DNA from 4 places in the Priestia veravalensis genome. Region 1 is predicted to be linked to each of the others. Evidence: riboswitches for the same ligand, from Rfam matches in the RefSeq annotation. Region 1 holds a riboswitch; each other region holds the start of a gene.
The links. Region 1 has a riboswitch for thiamine pyrophosphate ahead of tenI (thiazole tautomerase TenI). Riboswitches for the same ligand answer to the same signal wherever they lie in the genome.
Positions count from the first base shown of each region.

Region 2: another riboswitch for thiamine pyrophosphate. It lies ahead of thiT (energy-coupled thiamine transporter ThiT); the one in region 1 lies ahead of tenI (thiazole tautomerase TenI).
Region 3: another riboswitch for thiamine pyrophosphate. It lies ahead of AS180_RS07150 (acetylornithine deacetylase); the one in region 1 lies ahead of tenI (thiazole tautomerase TenI).
Region 4: another riboswitch for thiamine pyrophosphate. It lies ahead of tenA (thiaminase II); the one in region 1 lies ahead of tenI (thiazole tautomerase TenI).

Region 1 covers NZ_KQ758635.1:58,130-62,800, forward strand. Annotated here, with positions in the region: gene AS180_RS06300 (SpoVR family protein) at 1-32, shown strand, start outside; gene AS180_RS06305 (acrylyl-CoA reductase family protein) at 69-1,058, opposite strand; gene AS180_RS06310 (amino acid ABC transporter ATP-binding protein) at 1,168-1,902, opposite strand; partial or broken gene AS180_RS06315 (cysteine ABC transporter permease) at 1,933-2,094, opposite strand; gene AS180_RS06320 (hypothetical protein) at 2,247-2,447, shown strand; TPP riboswitch at 2,532-2,630, shown strand; gene tenI (thiazole tautomerase TenI) at 2,711-3,337, shown strand; gene thiO (glycine oxidase ThiO) at 3,321-4,448, shown strand; gene thiS (sulfur carrier protein ThiS) at 4,445-4,648, shown strand; gene AS180_RS06340 (thiazole synthase) at 4,654-4,671, shown strand, end outside.
Region 2 covers NZ_KQ758628.1:82,292-86,962, reverse strand. Annotated here, with positions in the region: gene AS180_RS02405 (TcaA NTF2-like domain-containing protein) at 1-755, opposite strand, end outside; gene AS180_RS02400 (TcaA NTF2-like domain-containing protein) at 785-1,729, opposite strand; gene thiT (energy-coupled thiamine transporter ThiT) at 1,915-2,487, opposite strand; TPP riboswitch at 2,548-2,650, opposite strand; gene AS180_RS02390 (GNAT family N-acetyltransferase) at 2,718-3,212, opposite strand; gene AS180_RS02385 (cysteine hydrolase family protein) at 3,308-3,886, opposite strand; gene AS180_RS02380 (cupin domain-containing protein) at 3,908-4,219, opposite strand; gene AS180_RS02375 (YqcI/YcgG family protein) at 4,194-4,671, opposite strand, start outside.
Region 3 covers NZ_KQ758637.1:63,281-67,951, forward strand. Annotated here, with positions in the region: gene AS180_RS07135 (class I SAM-dependent methyltransferase) at 1-733, shown strand, start outside; partial or broken gene AS180_RS07140 (cytochrome P450) at 752-1,252, opposite strand; gene AS180_RS07145 (HAD family hydrolase) at 1,566-2,219, shown strand; TPP riboswitch at 2,526-2,628, shown strand; gene AS180_RS07150 (acetylornithine deacetylase) at 2,736-4,013, shown strand; gene tenA (thiaminase II) at 4,013-4,671, shown strand, end outside.
Region 4 covers NZ_KQ758631.1:80,256-84,926, forward strand. Annotated here, with positions in the region: gene AS180_RS04460 (sodium/glutamate symporter) at 118-1,494, opposite strand; TPP riboswitch at 1,889-1,987, shown strand; gene tenA (thiaminase II) at 2,099-2,788, shown strand; gene AS180_RS04470 (aldehyde dehydrogenase) at 2,828-4,228, opposite strand; gene AS180_RS04475 (ArsR/SmtB family transcription factor) at 4,245-4,547, opposite strand; gene AS180_RS04480 (SDR family NAD(P)-dependent oxidoreductase) at 4,563-4,671, opposite strand, start outside.

The DNA of each region.
Region 1 (4,671 bases):
ACGGGAAAACGGTGCATCGAAAGCACTTATAATGAAAGGAGAAGCATTCGCTTCTCCTTTTAGCGTGTTTAGAGTTTAATGAGGATACGACCTTGAGCCTGTCCTTCAAGCAGTGTTGGAAGATGGTTCGGTACATCATTAAGAGAGATTTCTTTTTGAATGAAGTCTTCAAGCTGATATGGCTTAAAAGTTGTTGCTAGCAGCTTCCATGTCTCGTTTCGAAGGGACATTGGGCAATAGACAGAATCAATACCGAGTAAGTTCACACCACGTAAAATGAATGGGAAAACTGTAGTTGGGACAGCTGTTCCAGCCGTTAAGCCACTAGCTGCAACAGACCCACCGTATTGAAGTTGTGATAGCACGCTTGCGAGCGTTTCACCGCCTACGCTATCGACTGCAGCAGCCCACTTTCCTTTGGCGAGTGCTTTGACCTTTCCGTTGTAAACATCTTCTCTAGTTAAAAGAGTGGTAGCCCCAAGATTGGTTAAATAGGTGGCACTAGAAGATTTTCCAGAGCTCGCAGCAACCTCATAGCCCAGCGTTGATAAAATAGAAACCGCAAAGCTTCCCACACCACCTGTAGCGCCAGTGACTAGGACAGGACCATCTTGTGGTTTCAAGCCCGAATCAATTAGCTTCTTTACAGATAAAGCAGCCGTAAAACCAGCTGTTCCAATTATCATAGCTTCTTTTAAGGTTAATCCATCGGGAAGAGGAACAATCCAGTCGGCAGGAATACGAGCGTATTCACTATAGCCACCGTAATGAGACACTCCAATTTCATAGCTGGTTGCAATCACTTCATCACCGCTTTTAAAGCGAGGGTTATCCGAAGTAACAACCGTACCTGCTAAATCAATTCCTGGTACAAATGGATACGCTTTGACGATATTTCCATTGGGAATGCTAGCTAGGCTATCCTTATAATTGATACCTGAATAGTGAACTTTAATGAGGACATCACCTTGTGGTAAATCATCAAGTGTGAGCGTTTTGATATGAGAATGAACCTGTTCTTCTTCTTTTGTTAATACAAGAGCTTTAAAATTTTGCATGTCCTCTTGTCTCCTTTCATATCATAAATCTTATGTTTATTATAAAAGACAAAAAGTCAAAAGTATAATGTAATGCAGATAATGAAAAAGACTGCGGTTAAGCAGCCTTTTACTGAATCATATTTAAAAAGCGACGAGTTCGCTCTTCTTTAGGTTTTTGGAAGATCTCTTCTGGTGTTCCACGCTCCATAATAACGCCTTGGTCCATAAAGATTACTTCATCTGCCACTTCGCGAGCAAAGCGCATTTCATGTGTAACCACGACCATGGTCATACCTTCTTTTGCTAAATCTTTCATAGCTTTTAGCACATCACCTACAAGCTCAGGGTCTAAAGCAGATGTAGGCTCATCAAATAGCATGACTTTAGGATCCATAGCCATTGCACGCGCGATACCCACACGCTGCTGTTGTCCTCCTGATAATTGAAATGGATAAAAGTTCACTTTGTCTCCTAGACCAACTTTTTGTAGTAGGGAAACAGCGCGCTCTTTTGCCTTTTGTTTTGGAACACCTTTTACAATAACAGGTCCTTCCATGACATTTTCAAGCGCTGTTTTGTGAGGAAACAAATTGTAGCTTTGAAAAACCATTCCCGTTAAGCTGCGAAAAGACGTTATCTTTTGCTTCGGTAAATTTTTCTCAAAGCTGACCTCTTGGTTATCGATGATGATTTTACCATTAGTAGGAAGTTCCAGTAAGTTTAAACAGCGAAGAAACGTTGTTTTTCCGGAACCTGAAGGACCAATTAGAACCACTACTTTACCTTGCTCTATGTTTAAATCAATTCCTCGCAATACGTGTAAATCATCAAATGATTTATGAAGGTTCGTAATGTTAATCACGCTAATAAACTCCTTTTTTAATACGGTTATCTATCTTGAGACATAACGGTCAAGCTTTGCTTCAATGCGTCCTTGAACAATGGAAAGAATGGTACACATAATCCAATATAAGAGAGCTGCTTCCGTATAAAGTAGTAAAAATTCATAGTTTGTGGCCGCAATCTCTTGTGCTCGACGAAACATTGTAGATAGCCGATGATACTTTAACAAACGTGACGCTCTTCTCTTATCGTTTTTGGGACAATTGTTTTATTTTGATCAGATATTCCTTACTCATACTCGAAACTTGTTATAATAGAGAGAAGAGCATTGAAATTAGGATTTGAAAAGTGGAGATAAGTTTAATGAGAAAACGTGAAGTATGGAAATATATTTTATTGATTGTAACAATTGCGGGACAAGTCATTAGTTTTATCTTTTTAATGGTCAACAGTATAGCTGCTTTGTTATTCTACGGATTTTATATTTTAACATTTGCCATCTTACTGAGCTCATTTCTGTGGGAAGAGCATAGGGAAAAAGAAAAAGAGCTCGAAGATTATTAGCTCAATACATGAGAAAAATGGTCCAGTAGGTTGTAATCACTCACAAATATGTTATACTTCTAAATGAAAAGTGAAAATATTAGAAAAAATCACTAGGGGAGCCTTTATGGCTGAGACGAAAAATTCGGACCCTTTGAACCTGATCTGGTTTGTACCAGCGTAGGGAAGTGGATGAGCCATGTTTACATAATTAATGCATGCCAAACCACTCTACGTTGTAGAGTGGTTTTTTACGTTTATGTCGAAATAAAGGTGAGGATGCTATGGTACCCAAGTTACACGCTGTGTCAACAGGGAAACAGCCTCTTGAACAGCTTTTGAAAATTATCAGAGACATTGAACCATATGTAGGAGCTATCCATATTCGAGAAAAAGAACGAACGGCACGAGAGTTAGAAGTGCTTATTGGAGACCTGAAAAAAGAAGTTCCGGCTTCAAAGCTAATTGTTAACGATCGAGTAGATGTAGCTTTTGCTGCTCAAGTCAAAGGTGTGCATTTGGCTTATCACAGTCTAAGTGCTCAAGGAGTAAAAGCACATTTTCAGCAATTGATTGTTGGTAAATCTGTACACAGCGTTAAAGAAGCAAAGGAAGCTGAACAATCAGGCGTCGACTATGTCATTTATGGTCATATCTATCCATCGCAATCAAAACTGGGTCAAACACCTCGGGGACTTGAACAGCTGAAACAAGTCGTTGATTCAGTGCAGATACCGGTAATTGCAATCGGGGGAGTTATGCCTTGCAATGTAAGAGAGGTATTGAGTACAGGGGCACATGGCGTCGCTGTCATGGCTGGTGTATTTAAAGATGAAAACCCGTTACAAGCGGCAAAGGAATACGGTGAACAACTACGAAAGTGGAGTGATACATATGGAGGCACATTATGATGCGCTCGTTATTGGTGGTGGAGTTATTGGAGCTTCAACTGCGTATCAGCTTTCTAAAATGGGGTATAAGGTAGCCATTTTGGAAAAAAATCAGATTGGTTGTGAAGCATCGGGAGCAGCTGCTGGAATATTAGGAGCACAAGCTGAAATTGATGAAGAAGGGCCTCTTTTGGAACTAGCCATTCGAAGTAGAGCACTTTTTCCGAATCTGGTAGCTGAATTAAAAGAAAAAACAAATATTGATGTTGAGCTCATTCAAAAAGGCTTGTTAAAAGTAGCAACAACTGAAGCTGAAGCAAACGTGCTACAAGACAAAGCGGAGCGCCACAGACGGTGGGATTCAGACGTTAGGTGGTTATCTCCTGACGCAGCAAGTGAAGCTGAACCGCTCTTAACCCCTGATACATACGGGGCGATTAGCATCCCAAAAGATGGACAGCTGATGCCAGCTAAGCTAACTCATGCTTTGGCACACGGAGCTTTATACCATCAAGCGGCAATTTATGAGAACTGTCATGTCCATCACTTTATATACGATAACAAAAAGGTAGTTGGCGTTCGGACATCAGCGGGCAACTTTTACAGCGACCAAGTGATGGTAAGTGCAGGTGCTTGGACAAAAGAGCTGGTGGCCGCTATTCATCCAAAGCATCTGTTTCCTATTAAAGGTGAGTGTATATCTCTCACGACGAATCAGCCAAGCATTCAAAAGACTATTTTTTTAGATGAAGGATTTTATATTGTTCCAAAAGCAGGAGGAAGAGTAGTGATTGGAGCTACAAAGCGCGCCCATGATTACACGAAGCACGTATCTGCAGAAGCTATTGAATTTCTAATTAGCAAAGCGATTTCTCTCGTTCCATCACTTGCAAATGCATCGTTTGAAAAAGCATGGGCAGGACTTCGTCCGCAAACAGTAGATGGGTGGCCGTATTTAGGACAGCACCCTGAGCTAGATAATGTTTACTTAGCTTGTGGGCACTACCGAAACGGTATTTTACTAAGTGCGATTACAGGGAAAATTATGGCGGAACAAATGATGGGTGAACATCCAAAACATTCCTTTTTTACGGCTTTTCGCTTACAAAGAGAAATGGAGGGAACGTATTGAACTTAATAATTAATGGGAAAAGCGTTGATATAGATTCCTCAATTCAGACGGTTTCTCAACTATTGGAATCAAGAGATTTACACGAGAAAGTGGTTATTGTCGAGTTAAATAAAAAAATTTTACAAAAGCAAGATCATGAAAAAGCGTTGCTATCAGAAGGCGATTTATTAGAGATTGTTTCATTTGTAGGAGGAGGATGAAAGTTATGTTGAAAATAGGAAAA
Region 2 (4,671 bases), on a different contig from region 1:
GAACTCTTTGCCAAAACACCAAATTCTCCAGAATCATCTTTAAATAGTAAGATTTTTTCTTGATTACCATGTTCATCTTCAATAGTCGTTTCTTTGTTAAACGAAACTGCTTCGTTAGGCGTTATTTTTTTCAGATATTCTAAATACTCATCTGACGAAATATCTAACGGTTTTTGACGATACGTCATTTCGTCCCATTCATTTAACTTCCAACCATCTTTTCCGTATTTCATATTCAAGTAAATAGTTGTACCTCCGTTCCCTTTTTCGTCCAGTGGCTGAATAGCTGAGATTGAAAATTGACCGGGGCGGTTGTTAATCACTTTAAAACGTACGGTTGTCGCTAGATTTGGAATAGACTGCTCATCACATTGACAGTAATAAGAAGTGGCGATTGTTTTTAGTTTCGTAGCAACTAATGAACTCGTAGCAAATTCTTTGAGCCTAGGGCTTAGCAATTGAAAATCTGCTGGTTTCTCTTCACTGTCCCATCCCTCTTGTTTACCTAAGATATCAAATGTTTGGATAACATTCTTCAACGAATCTGTAGCAAGCTGTTTGGCTTCTTCATTTGTCACAACGGGAAGAGAAGAACTCTTTTGTGTCTCATTAGCAGACTCATCGACATCAACCAGAACGGTAGCTTCTGATTCAGGCTCTTTTGGTGTCGGAGCCGGAGCAGACTTTGTCTCACTACATGCTGACAGCACAAGCCACAGGAAACAAATTATGGCCACGATATATAGATTTCCCATTTGAATCCCCCTTTTTTCTTTTATCTTGTTTAACTTTCAAACGTGGACAGCTCAAATGCGCCTGCAGGAATCGTCCATTTAGACTCAGAAGCCTTTTCTAAATGATGAATAACAAAAAGAGAATTTGCTTTTAGGGTCACGACAATTGTTCCTTTATTTCCATTATTGTCCGTATCGTAATGAATAACAGCTTGATTATGTTTAAAAATTATGTTTTCTGCTTCTACTGTAGCTACTTCTACTGAATTTGGTGGCTTATAGGCATGAATCTTCACCGTAGCCTCTGAGCTAGAAGAAGCATAAAACTCTACGATTGGAGCACCTTTTAAGTCAGAATTGGCAGTGGACCATTTACCGTTATATTCATTTAAGCTAGCTGCTCTTGTAATAGCTGGTGCATTTGACTTCGTTTCTTCTGCTTTATCCATTGTATACGGCTCTACGCTTTTAATTCGCAATGTACCTTGATCGCTTATTAGCGTATACAATTGATTAATACTCTTTGTATAATCCTTTTTATTAGGTTGATGGATGGTGACCTCTTCAAACGTTTGTAAATTTATTTGATTTTTCTCAGCTTCATACCAGTTCACAACTTGAAACGTCTTTAGTTCTTGACGAATTCCTTGCTCCGAAAAATTATCAATTTTCATTACTTGCTGTTTATAAAACTCACTATCTTCTATTATATATGTCTGAATTGACTTAGCTGATTTATGAAGGATTCCATCATGTAAAGCCTTGAAGTAGCTATTCATAAACTGCGAGATTATTTTTTCATCTATTGTATCTGAAATATCATATCTGTACTGGTTTTCAACAACATCTTTCTTTGCTTCTTGATCATGACTTTCTATCTCTCCTGCAATCATCAAGTCCGTATCGACTTCAGTTGCTTTTTGAGCTTTTTGCTGACATCCTGCGAGTAAAAGGGATGTTGCAATCGTCATGTAAAGGAGATTACGTTTGTTCATTAACATGATTCCTTCCTACAAAAAATGGTATGTATATTCTTCCAACAAACAGACCTAGTATACCATTCTACAAAAAAACCCTCAACCCTTTCATAAAAAGAACAAAAACACTGAAAACATGTAAATTGGTTTAAAAACGCAAAAAACCTATAGGATGTTACTCCTATAGGTTTCATTCCTTTTATTTATGATGCGCGATTTAATACCACTCTTGCAGCAGACGGAATTAATACGGCTAAAATGATTAGGCAAGCAATCATGGATCCCACCATTGCTAGTCCGTTCATCGTAAATGAATACCATAATGCAGATACTCCTTTTGGCGCATAAGAGCCCCAAAAAATAATCCCTGCAACAAAGTGCCAAAAATAGCGAGCAACGCTGCCGATAACAATTGCTAAAATAATAAATGTAAATGCTTTTGTTCGATTGTTAGTAGCTAAGTTCTGCTTAATAGCACCAGACAATAGCCCTGCTAGACCAATGAATGCAAATGCAATAAAATATTCGATAAATGCTTGTAGAGGTGTTAATACATAAGCAGTACCCGTGACAACTTGTAGCAATCCCCACAAAAATCCAGCTACCACGCCTGATTTAAATCCCCATCGAAAGCAAATAATGAAGATTGGTACCATGGAAAATGATATGGACACGGCAGGTGCAATTGTAATTGATGGCAATATATCAATTATCATTGCTAGAGCTGCAAAGATTGCCACTTCAATTTTCGCTTGTAAAGACATTCCTTTGTTCATCGTCTTTTCACTCCTGTTGTAAAATCATTAGTATTCAACGACAAACACAGGAGGCAGCACAAGCTGCACGCTCCACACTCCCTACGCTAGCATTAACTAACAGGTTCAAAGGGTCAGAACAATTGGTTCACTCTCAGCCATTCAGGCTCCCCCTGTGGTACGTTGATATGTATTATTAGAACGCTTTCTATTATAACATAATTCTCAAACAAGATACTATTTAATTTCACTTAAAGAATCAGTTGATAAAACAGAACATCTTGCCATTGATTGAACTTCCATCCTACTTCTTTAAATTCCCCACAAAAGGTAAATCCAAACTGTTCATGCATTTTAATACTTTTATCGTTTCCTTTTGTAATACCAGAAATAACAACGTGATGATTTAACTCTTTTGCTTGTACTAGAATAGCTTCCATTAACCTTTTACCAATTCCAAATCCTTGGTGAGCTTCATCTACATAAACGGAGAGTTCAACTGTTCGAATATATGCTTCTTTATCACGGTAGGAAGACAAAGATGCGTATCCAGCTACTTCACCATTTCGTTCAGCAACAAGCAGTGGAAACAGTTGACTTTGGTCGTGAGATTCAAACCAGCTTTTACGTTGCCCAATTGTTACAGGAGTTAAGTCAAATGTTGCTGCGCTTTGGCGTACTGACTGATTATAAATAGCCACCATTGTAGGTAAGTCTTCTGCTAAAGCTTTTCTAATTACTGTCATGATGTATCGTGCTCCTTTTTCAAAATGATGTTTCTATTGTACTTGTTTTTGTCAGAATAATCTACACAAAAAACCTGATGCAAAAGCATCAGGCCTCATTTTATATATTGATAGGATTGCAGTACGCGTAGGGCTTCGGATGTTGAAGTAACCGTTGCAAATTCATTGTGAAGAGATGATAAGCTTAAGCGATGAACATCTTCTGCTGCAAAAGTTGTTTCACCGTCATATGATAACAGATTGAAACACGCAGTTGCATCGTGGATGACGTAAGTGCGATAACCTAAGTTTCCTGCCATGCGTGCCGTTGTAGAGACGCAATGGTTCGTTGTTAAACCTACTAGTATAAGCGTATCGTATCCGTTTTCCTTCAGATAGTTATCCAGTTCTGTTCCTATAAAACAGCTATTTTTATGCTTTCGAATTAAGTATTCATCACCAACAGGACCGAAACCTTCTTTGAAACGGAATCCTTCCGTCCCTGGAAAAAGAGGAGATGTTTCGCTTTTTGAAGCATGCTGGACATGAATAACCGGAAACTGCTGTCTCCTCCAAGCTTGTAAAAGAGTGAGCATATTATCTTCTGCATGAATATTATTACGAGTTCCCCAAGCATCTTGTTCAAAACCTTTTTGTACATCTATTATGATTAAAACAGGGTTTGATTGAATCATTCCAGTCATCAACTTCTTTCATCAAAATTTTAAAATGGAGATTACATACGTACAACCATTCACATCAGCTTTTGACGCATGCTTTGTGTGTTTTGGTAAATAAATACGATCTCCCGCTTCGCACTGAGTTGTTTCTCCCTCAACTGTAAAATAAATAGATCCTTTAATAATATGAAGAATCTCGTCGGTAGGGTGAGTATGACTTGGGTGTTCCTGCCCTGCAACATCATGTTGAACCTCTACATAACCGGTATGTTTTGGAAGTAGTTCATGTATAACTTCTTCAAGACCACCGCCAATTCCTTTTTTAATAAAGGCTTTTTTTAACTCCATCTCTTTCACTCCTTTTTAGCTTGAATGGACATTCTGTTGGGAACGAGTTGTTAACATCTCGTAAGAAATACTGCTTCCATTCATGATTTTCTTGATCTCCATACCATCCTAGATGAGGATGCGCTTCAACTTTGTCGTAATCTTCAAGTCGATTCCGAACCGTTTTTTGAACTTGCTGTCCCATTTTTGTATGAGGAGTCATTCCCTCAAACACCCATCTAGGCTGAAATGTAATTATGAAACTGCTGCTCTTTCGGCTTTTTCGTAATTCATGTACAGGCGTATTACAGACAACAAATATTGGCTCACCTTCAAAACAAAACTCCCATAGAGGATCGTTAGGGTTTTTGGGGATTTCTTCGGGCCAAGGCTTTCCATCAATTCGATGTAAAAATGTGAGGGTATCCCAAAACATCGTTTCATACTGAATCATCGTACGTTTTTTATATTCA
Region 3 (4,671 bases), on a different contig from region 1:
CAGCAATGCTAAAAACTATGTGAAAAGCAAAGGCCATTCCAAAGGAGCTGATTTAGCTTTCTTAACAGAAGTAGCGGCTGATTATGCCGGAGAAAAAGCCTTGGATATCGCAACGGGTGGAGGCCACGTAGCTAATAAGCTTGCCGGTTTATTTGGTGAGGTAGTAGCTTTTGATCTTACTCCACAAATGCTCCTTTATGCAGAAGAATTTATCAAAAGTAACGGTCATGAGAACGTATCGTTTGTCCAGGGTGAAGCAGAGAAACTACCGTTTTTAGATGAAGCGTTTAATCTCGTAACGTGCCGAATCGCTCCTCATCACTTTACCGATGTGCAAAGCTTTGTTAACGAATCAGCTCGGGTATTAAAGAAAGACGGAGCGTTTATAGTCGTGGATAACGTGGCGCCAGAAAGCGACGCATATGATACTTTTTATAACGAAGTGGAAAAGAAGCGAGATCCTAGCCATAAGCGTGCTTATAAAAAGACAGAGTGGTTTAAAATGTTAGAGGGAGCGGGCTTCACAATTGAGCTAATGACGCGCTTTCCAAAAACATTTCTGTTTGATGATTGGTGTGAAATGATGAAAGTACCGCTAAACGATAAGCAAGAGCTCATAGAAAAGATGCTGCGTGCTTCAAGTGAACTGAAAACGTTCTTTCATATTCAAACAGACGGTAAAAGCATTCAATCGTTTCAAGCAGAATCCGTTTTAATTGTTGCGAAAAAATAAGAGAAGCCGTGCTCCTGTGAGAGCGTGGCTTGTTGTTTCAACACCAGCTCCAAGTAAGAGCATGGTTGTTTGAACAATTTCTTCGTCTGTGAAACCTTCTCCATCTATATTGACTTGAATTAAATCCGAAATAATGTCATCTGCAAGATTTGAACGTTTTTGAACGACAAGTGGATAGAGATATTCAAAATATTCTTTAGCTGCCTGTTGTTTTTCTTGTTCGAGTTCATGAAGGAGCTCTTTATCGTAAGGTTGAAATAATACGTCTATCCAATGTTTGAACTGGTGACGGTCTTCAATCGGTACGCCGAATAAATCTGCAATCACGTAGCTAGGTAAAGGCGATGCAAAAACTTCGACAATATCTACAGTTGTATTCACTTCGATGTCTTTGACAAGATTAGCAGCAATTTGACGAATGCGTGGCTCCCAGTTCTTTAAGCTACGTGGTGTAAAAGCAGCAGAAAGTAAAGAGCGTGCTTTACGGTGATCAGGTGGATCTAACAGCGTTAGTTTGGTATCTCAGTTACCGGAATTACTTCTTGTTTCATTGTTCGTTCCTCCTTCTATAGAGATGGAAAAGAGTAAATGCTCTCTAAACTTTTTGTGCATACAGTTCGATAAAATGAACCTATAGTTCAAAATGTACCTTAATTATATAGGGGGTATTGTTTGCTCATCAACTGAAATAGAAAAGTTGAGCGTAAAGAAATGAAAAAATGCAAATGATATCCATATGTCGATGTGCTAGCTGAAATATACATTTGTAGCCCTACTCATAAGAACGTGATAGGATATTAACTAGAATTGAGATATAAAGGCGGTATGAAAGATGATTAAAGCAATTGTGTTTGACTTTGATGGATTAATTGTAGATACAGAATCAGTTTGGTATGAAGTATACTGCGATATGCTAGAACCTCGTGGCGTACATTTGAAAATTGAAGAGTTTGCGTCTTATATAGGAACGGATACTAAAGCGCTTTACGACTTTTTATATGAGCAGTTTGGTCGTGAATTAACGAAGGAAGAAATTGCAAAAGAGTCATTAAAGCGTCACCGAGAAAAAATGAAGCAGCTTGCAGCTCGTGAAGGCGTTCTTGAGTATTTAAAAGAAGCGAAAGAATTAGGACTGAAAATTGGTTTAGCTAGCAGTTCAGACCGTGCATGGGTTACGTCGTTTTTAAAGGAATTAGATCTCCTTGGTCATTTCGAAGTGATGCAAACGCGTGGCGACGTGGAAAAAGTTAAGCCAGATCCAGCTCTTTATAAGCAAACAGTTGAAAAGCTAGGCGTAAAACCTTCTGAAGCCATTGCTTTTGAAGACTCAGCCAACGGTGCAAAAGCTGCGATTGCTGCGGGTTTACAATGTGTAATTGTGCCGAATCGTCTCTCTGCACATTTGACGTTTGAAACGTATCACTTACGCATTGCCTCTATGAAAGAGAAGTCGTTGCAAGAAGTAATTGAACAGGTAAGTCATTAAAAAAGTGAAGCTAGCATTAGCTCCACTTTCTATGGTTCTAAGTGTATTTTTGGGAACGGAATACGAGGCGGTTGTATTACTGTCCAACTTGTCAAAAGAAGTAAGTATAGAAAAGGAGGGATTCTAAGCTGAATAGCTCGTCCCTAGTCTTCTATACTTGGTAGGCATCCGATAGAATTAAACATAACGCTATTGTGGCTTTGAAGGTCAAATTAGAATTCTGCAAATTGTATTGAACTATATAAGGTAGTGTGGTACAACTAATAGAGGTAATAATCAGATAGTTTTACAAAAAAATAGTCATTATCAAACCACTAGGGGTGCTTTTCAAAGCTGAGAGAGACGCTTGTCTTAACCCTTATAACCTGAACTAGGTAATACTAGCGTAGGAAAGAGGTATTGTGTGCTACATCTATGACTTTTACGTGATGTAAGAGGGATACATGTGTATATTCAAGCGCTTCTTTTCTATGAAAAGAAGCGCTTTTTTATGTGGTTTAGAAGGAGGGAATTGGTATGAATATTACGGATGTAGTAAAGCAAGTAGATGACAAACGAGATGAGCTTATTGAACTTTTGACCAAGCTCATATCTTACAAAACACCAGCACCACCTGCACGTAATACAAAAGAAGCGCAGAGCTATATTGCGCGGCTGTTGGAAAGCTATGGTTTTGAAACAGATATGTGGGACGTGTATCCAAATGATCCTAACGTTGTTGGAACATTAAAGGGAACAAATCGAAGTGGGTACCAGAGCTTGATTATTAATGGACATATTGATGTTGCAGCTGTTAACGAAGACGAAGGATGGGATGCTGATCCGTTTCAAGCGAGGTGCGGTGAAGAATTTATTACGGGGAGAGGCGCTGCCGATATGAAAGGCGGACTCGCTGGTGCGCTGTTTGCTATTAAGCTTCTACGTGAAGCTGGAGTGGAGTTTCCTGGTGATTTAGTGTTTCAGTCAGTTATCGGTGAAGAGGTTGGAGAGGCAGGTACCCTTGAATGCTGCAAGCGAGGATATAGCGCAGACTTTGCGGTTGTGGTTGATACAAGTGATTTGCAAATCCAAGGTCAAGGTGGAGTCATTACCGGGTGGATAACTGTGAAAAGTAAGCAAACATATCATGATGCCACAAGAAGACAAATGATTCATGCCGGCGGCGGTTTGTTGGGAGCCAGTGCAATTGAAAAAATGATGAAATTAATTGGTGCACTACAAGAGTTAGAGCGCCACTGGGCTGTTGTCAAAAGCTACCCTGGCTTTCCGCCTGGAACAAATACAATAAATCCAGCGGTTATTGAAGGTGGTCGCCACGCAGCGTTTATCGCAGATGAGTGCAGGCTGTGGGTGACCGTTCATTATTATCCAAATGAATCGTATGAAGAAGTAGCGAAAGAAGTAGAAGACCATCTGTTACAGGTTGCAAAAGCAGATCGGTGGCTAAGAGAAAATCTCCCAACGTTTAAGTGGGGAGGAACATCAATGATTGAAGATAGAGGTGAAATTTTCCCTGCATTTGAAGTAGATAGAAATCACCCAGCAGTTCACTCGTTAGTCAGTGCTCATAGAGAAGTGACAATGAAAGAAGCGAAAGTCAACGTTTCTCCAACGGTTACGGACGGTGGCTGGCTAGCTGATGCAGGTATAGCTACAGTTATTTATGGCCCAGGCGAATTAACGGAAGCACACGCTGTTAATGAAAAGCTGTCCGTTGATCAATTACTCGATTACACGAAAGTGATGGTTCAGTTTATTTATGAGTGGCTACATACAAAAAAGGAGAGTGCCTAATGAGATTCAGTGAACGTTTATATGAAAAAGTAAAGCCTATTTGGAAGCAAACGCATGAGTATCCCTTTGTAAAGGGGATGGGAGAAGGGACGTTAGAGCAAGAGAAGTTTCGCTTTTATATGGTACAAGATTACGTGTATTTAATTGATTATGCAAAGCTATTTGCACTTGGAGCAGTAAAAGCAACAGATGTTCAAACGATGGGGAAATTTGCAGCGTTATTACATTCAACGATCAACGAAGAGATGGAGCTACATAGACAATATGCAAAACGTTTTTTAATTACTCCTGAAGAACTAGAAACAGCAGAGCCCGCGCCAACAACGCTTGCTTACACGCACTATATGCTTCACGTTTCTCAAAACGGAACGCTAGCTGAGCTTGTTGCCGCACTGCTCCCGTGCATGTGGAGCTATTGGGAAATTGGCAAAGAGCTTTCCACTCAGCCTGGAGCAGCTCATGAGCTTTATAGTGAGTGGATTCACATGTACAGCTCAGCTGAATTTGGTGAGCTTGCGACTTGGTGCATCGATCTAATGGATCAGCTAGCAGAAGGAAAATCAGAAGCAGAGCTTAACAAGCTAGAAGAAATCTTTATTAATACGACGCGCTTTGAATACTTATTCTGGGATATGGCTTATGAAAAAGCGATGTGGCC
Region 4 (4,671 bases), on a different contig from region 1:
GTAGCTTCTCTTCATTAATACCTCGTCTGACTTAAATTTATGCACTCGTTAACAATTTTTCTTAGAATAGGCCTTTTGACTCCTAAAAAAACAACAACTCAGCCTTAGACTGAGTTGTTATTTTGAATTTGCTTCTATACTTCTTGATTGACTGGATGATTTCTTTTCGTTTTTAACCCATCCTCTTAACATGGCAAATAAATAAATAGCTATGCTTGCTCCAATTGTAATAAGCACAAACAACCAATGCTGGCTCGTTGCAATCATTAATGGAGCAAATGTAATAAGGAGAATCTCTACCGGCGCAATCGGTATATATGCCAACGCGTAATCATCGAGTGTTTTACTTTTGCTTTCAGGATCCGCGATACGCAATAGTGCGATTCCCATTGCCGTTGTTCCTGTAATCCATCCCCAAGTAAAAATTCCTCGTTCAAACCAAATTGGACCAAAGAACTTGCCAGAAAGAACTCGGAATACAAACCATGCAAACAACAGACCGAATAATAATAACAGTGCAAAAGGTACAATATAGCTTGCTACCGCTGATAAACTAATAGAAGCAATACCAAACGCAACTAAGAAGTCTGTTGCACTTCCACTAATTCTGTTCATTACATCTGCATTAATATACTGATCGCTATTCGTTTTCTTCATAATACCTTTAATAGCTAAACCTACAAGAAAAGCTAGTGAAAAAGCCGGTATTGTTACTGAAGGCAATAACGTTTGACCTAGCTCACTTAAATAGTAGCCACCTAATGCGATAATTGTCACTAAAGCCACATGTAAGACAAGTGGATCAACAGCAATCGATGATACCGTATCCATTTTTGTAGAAGTGCGCTTTTCAGGGGGGATTAATCCTGTTCTTAATTCTCGTGGTAAGTCTTCAAATCTTGCAAGATAATTTGTTTCACCTTTTTTCGAATAATATTTAATGAACGCCAACCCTACTACGATTGAGCAAATAACACCAATTGTTGCTGATGTCATCGCTAGCGATAATCCTTCTTCCCATCCTTGCTTTGCAAACGCATCTCCGACAGCAGCCGCTGTTCCATGTCCACCGATAAATCCTGCTGCTAATAACAAGCCAAATCCTAAGTTTAAATCTCCCCAAACGTTATTTAATAGCAGCAATGAAAATAGTAAACCGACGCCCCACATTGCTAGCATAATCATTTGAGAATACGACCACATACTACCTACGCGACCCGCTATTTCTTTAAACTTTACACTTTGAGTTGCAATTGGAATTGCACCAAAAATAACCGCGATTAGAATACCTGGATAAGTTCCAATTTGATCAGTGAATGGAATGAGGCCAATACCGTTTGGCCCTAATGCTAAACCCAATATTCCGGCAATAATACTCGCAGGTAAAAATAAGTTTTGTACCCACCTGACCTTTGCTCGAATAATGGTACCAGCCACTAATAACAGTGAGATGAAACCAAGATCCACAAATAAATCCCATGCTGATAGATTCATTAAACAACCTCCTTAAAAAATATAATTCCTACTAAATTGACAGGACTAATTTATATTAAACTAGGCAAACTGAAAAGGCCATTTAGCTTCAGCTAAATACCTCTTCAATTTGTAGCTTAATTCTTTAATTGAGCTTGTTTAAACGTAACGAACTTACAATTATTATAGCATGATAGCACAGCCTTTGCACATTCCGACAAGATTCGTGACAATTTTCTCATTTTTTCATTAACTACTTCAATCGTTTAGTTACTAGTTTCATATGTAATTTATCTCATTTATTTTTTTAAAATATCACTATTCAAACTACTACTTTCCATTACTTTTGAACCGTTTTTTCTAAACTTTTGTATAATTCTTTTTTTTATGTTAAATTGAATAAGAATAAAATGAAAGAATCCACTAGGGGTGCCGTTTGGCTGAGACAAGGAATCTTGATCCCTTTGAACCTGATCTGGCTTATACCAGCGTAGGAAAGTGGTACGGCGTTGTCGTGTAATACACCAACAACTGTCTTTACCACTCCATATAATGGGGTGTTTTTTTGTTATTGCCTACATTTATAAGTGCATTCCTTGTGGATTCAATTAGGGAGGAATATCAATTGTCATTTTCAGCTCAATTACGCAAAGAAGCAGCTTACATTTACGATTCCATCTTTCAACATCCATTTGTTGCAGGTATTAAGGAAGGAAAAGTTCCAAAAGAAGCTTTAATTCATTATGTGTCACAGGATTATGAATATTTAACTGCTTTTGTTCGCATATACGGTGCGGCGTTAACAAAATGTAGTACCCGTGATGAAATGGAAGTGTTTAATAACGGTATTTCAATTGTTTTACATAGTGAAGTCCATCCTCATAATAATTTTTGTAAAGTAGCTGGCATTCGTTATGAAGATATGAAGCATCAGCCCTTAGCACCAACAGCAAATCATTATATTAGCCACATGATGACGGTCGCACATACAGGGACACTAGGTGAAATTATTGCTGTGCTACTGCCATGTCCATGGACATACGTTGAAATTGGCGAGCGTATTGCAGGCGAAGTGAACTTAACACCGGATCACCCTTTTTACGAATGGATTTCCTTTTATACCAATGGAGAAATGAAAGAAACGACAAAATGGTTTTGTGACAAATTAGATGAGTTAGCAGAAAAAGCTTCAGCTGAGGAACGTAGACGTATGAAAGAGCATTTTATCAAAAGTTGCGAACTTGAGTATCTATTTTGGGACATGGCCTACAAACAAGAGCAATGGCCTCTATCTCAAACCATCGTGCACTCATAACAAACAGGGCTTCTTATAAAGAAGCCCTTTCGTTTGACGTTATTTCAAAAACTTTTTAATCGTTTTTAGACTTTGGTTATCAGACGGATACTTAAAGGCAAAATCAAACTTTGTTGTTTGCTTCAGCACGCTTTTAAAGTGTGAAAACGTTTTAAAGCTTGCCTCACCGTGATATTGACCGATTCCACTCTCTCCAACTCCTCCAAATGGCAGGTGCGGCGTTGCCAGGTGCATAATCGTATCGTTAATGCACCCTCCCCCAAATGAAACCGTGTTAATAATTTGCTGCTGAACCTCTTCACTTTCTGAAAACAAATATAGAGCTAGCGGCTTTGCTTTTTGATGAACTGCACTTACGACCTCATCTACACTTTCATATTCAATAAGAGGTAAAATTGGACCGAAAATTTCGTCTTGCATAACGCTTGAATCCCATTTTACTTCGTCTAAGACGGTTGGAGCAATCTGGAGCGTTTCTTCATTATAATTACCGCCAATTACAACTTTTCCATCTTGTAAAAACTCAATTAAACGATCGAAGTGTCTCTCACTGACAATTCTGCCATAACGCCCGCTTGTGAGTACATCTTCGCCATAAAACTGCGTTACCGCTTTCTGTAGCTGTGCAATAAGCTGAACCTTTACGTCTTTATGAACTAGCAAGTAGTCTGGAGCAACGCATGTTTGACCAGCATTCATACTTTTACCAAACATGATGCGCTTAGCCGCAAGTTCAACATTTGCATCTCTATGCACAATACAAGGGCTCTTACCTCCTAGCTCTAACGTGACTGGAATGAGCTGCTTTCCTGCTTCTTGCATAATGACTTTTCCAACGTTGACGCTTCCTGTAAAGAAAATATAATCCAGCGGTTGCTTCAATAAGATTTGAGTCGTTTCCACAGCTCCTTCTATAACTGTAACAAACGAAGGGTCAAACGTTTTGGCAAGCAATTCTTCCATTACCCTTGAAACATTAGGCGTCAGTTCCGACGGCTTAATAATTGCTGTATTGCCCGCTGCAATAGCGCCAATTAATGGTGAAATAGCTAGTTGAAACGGGTAGTTCCACGGTGCAATAATGAGCGTCACTCCGTAAGGTTCCGGGATGATATATCCTTTTGAACCAATATGAGTCATGACTGTCTTTGCTTTTTTAGACTTCATCCAGCCGTCTAAATGCTTTAGCGTAAAGCGAATTTCTTCTAACAAAATGCCAATCTCAGAAGCATACGCTTCTATTTCTGATTTGTTTAAATCTTTTTTCAACGCCTCCATAATTACTTCTTCATTGGATTTAATCATGGATTGCAAATCCTTTAGTGCCTGCACTCGCACGGCTTTGGACTTTGTCTTTTGTTCATAGAAGTACCGCTTTTGCTTTTCGACAATATTGCTGATAATGTTCTCATCTGTAACGTAATACTCACTATGCTTCATTTCTTCACCTCTTTGATCATAAACATTCTTTTTCAATTGTTGAAATTAATTCCTTTAATAGCCCTACCGCATCTTCTAATGCGAGTGAATAATAACGCTGCGTTCCTTTTTGCTCAATACTTACAAGCTTTTGGTCACGTAATATTTTTAAGTGATGAGAAACTGCTGGTCGAGAGAGGGTTGATTCTTTTGCGATTTCATTGACCGTTAGCGGTTCCTTTTCTGCTAATAATAAAATAATGTCCTGTCTCGCTGAATCGCTTAGTGCTTGAAAAACAGGAATACTGGATCGAAATAATTCCACTGCGCGTGTACTCATGCTACCTATCCTCTCTTACTTAACTTCTTGCATACTTCTTACAACTTTTGTAATAAGCTTACGTGGGAAAAACCTCGGCAGCATAGTTGCTACTTTAAACTTTGCTCCAAGTATAATAATCGTT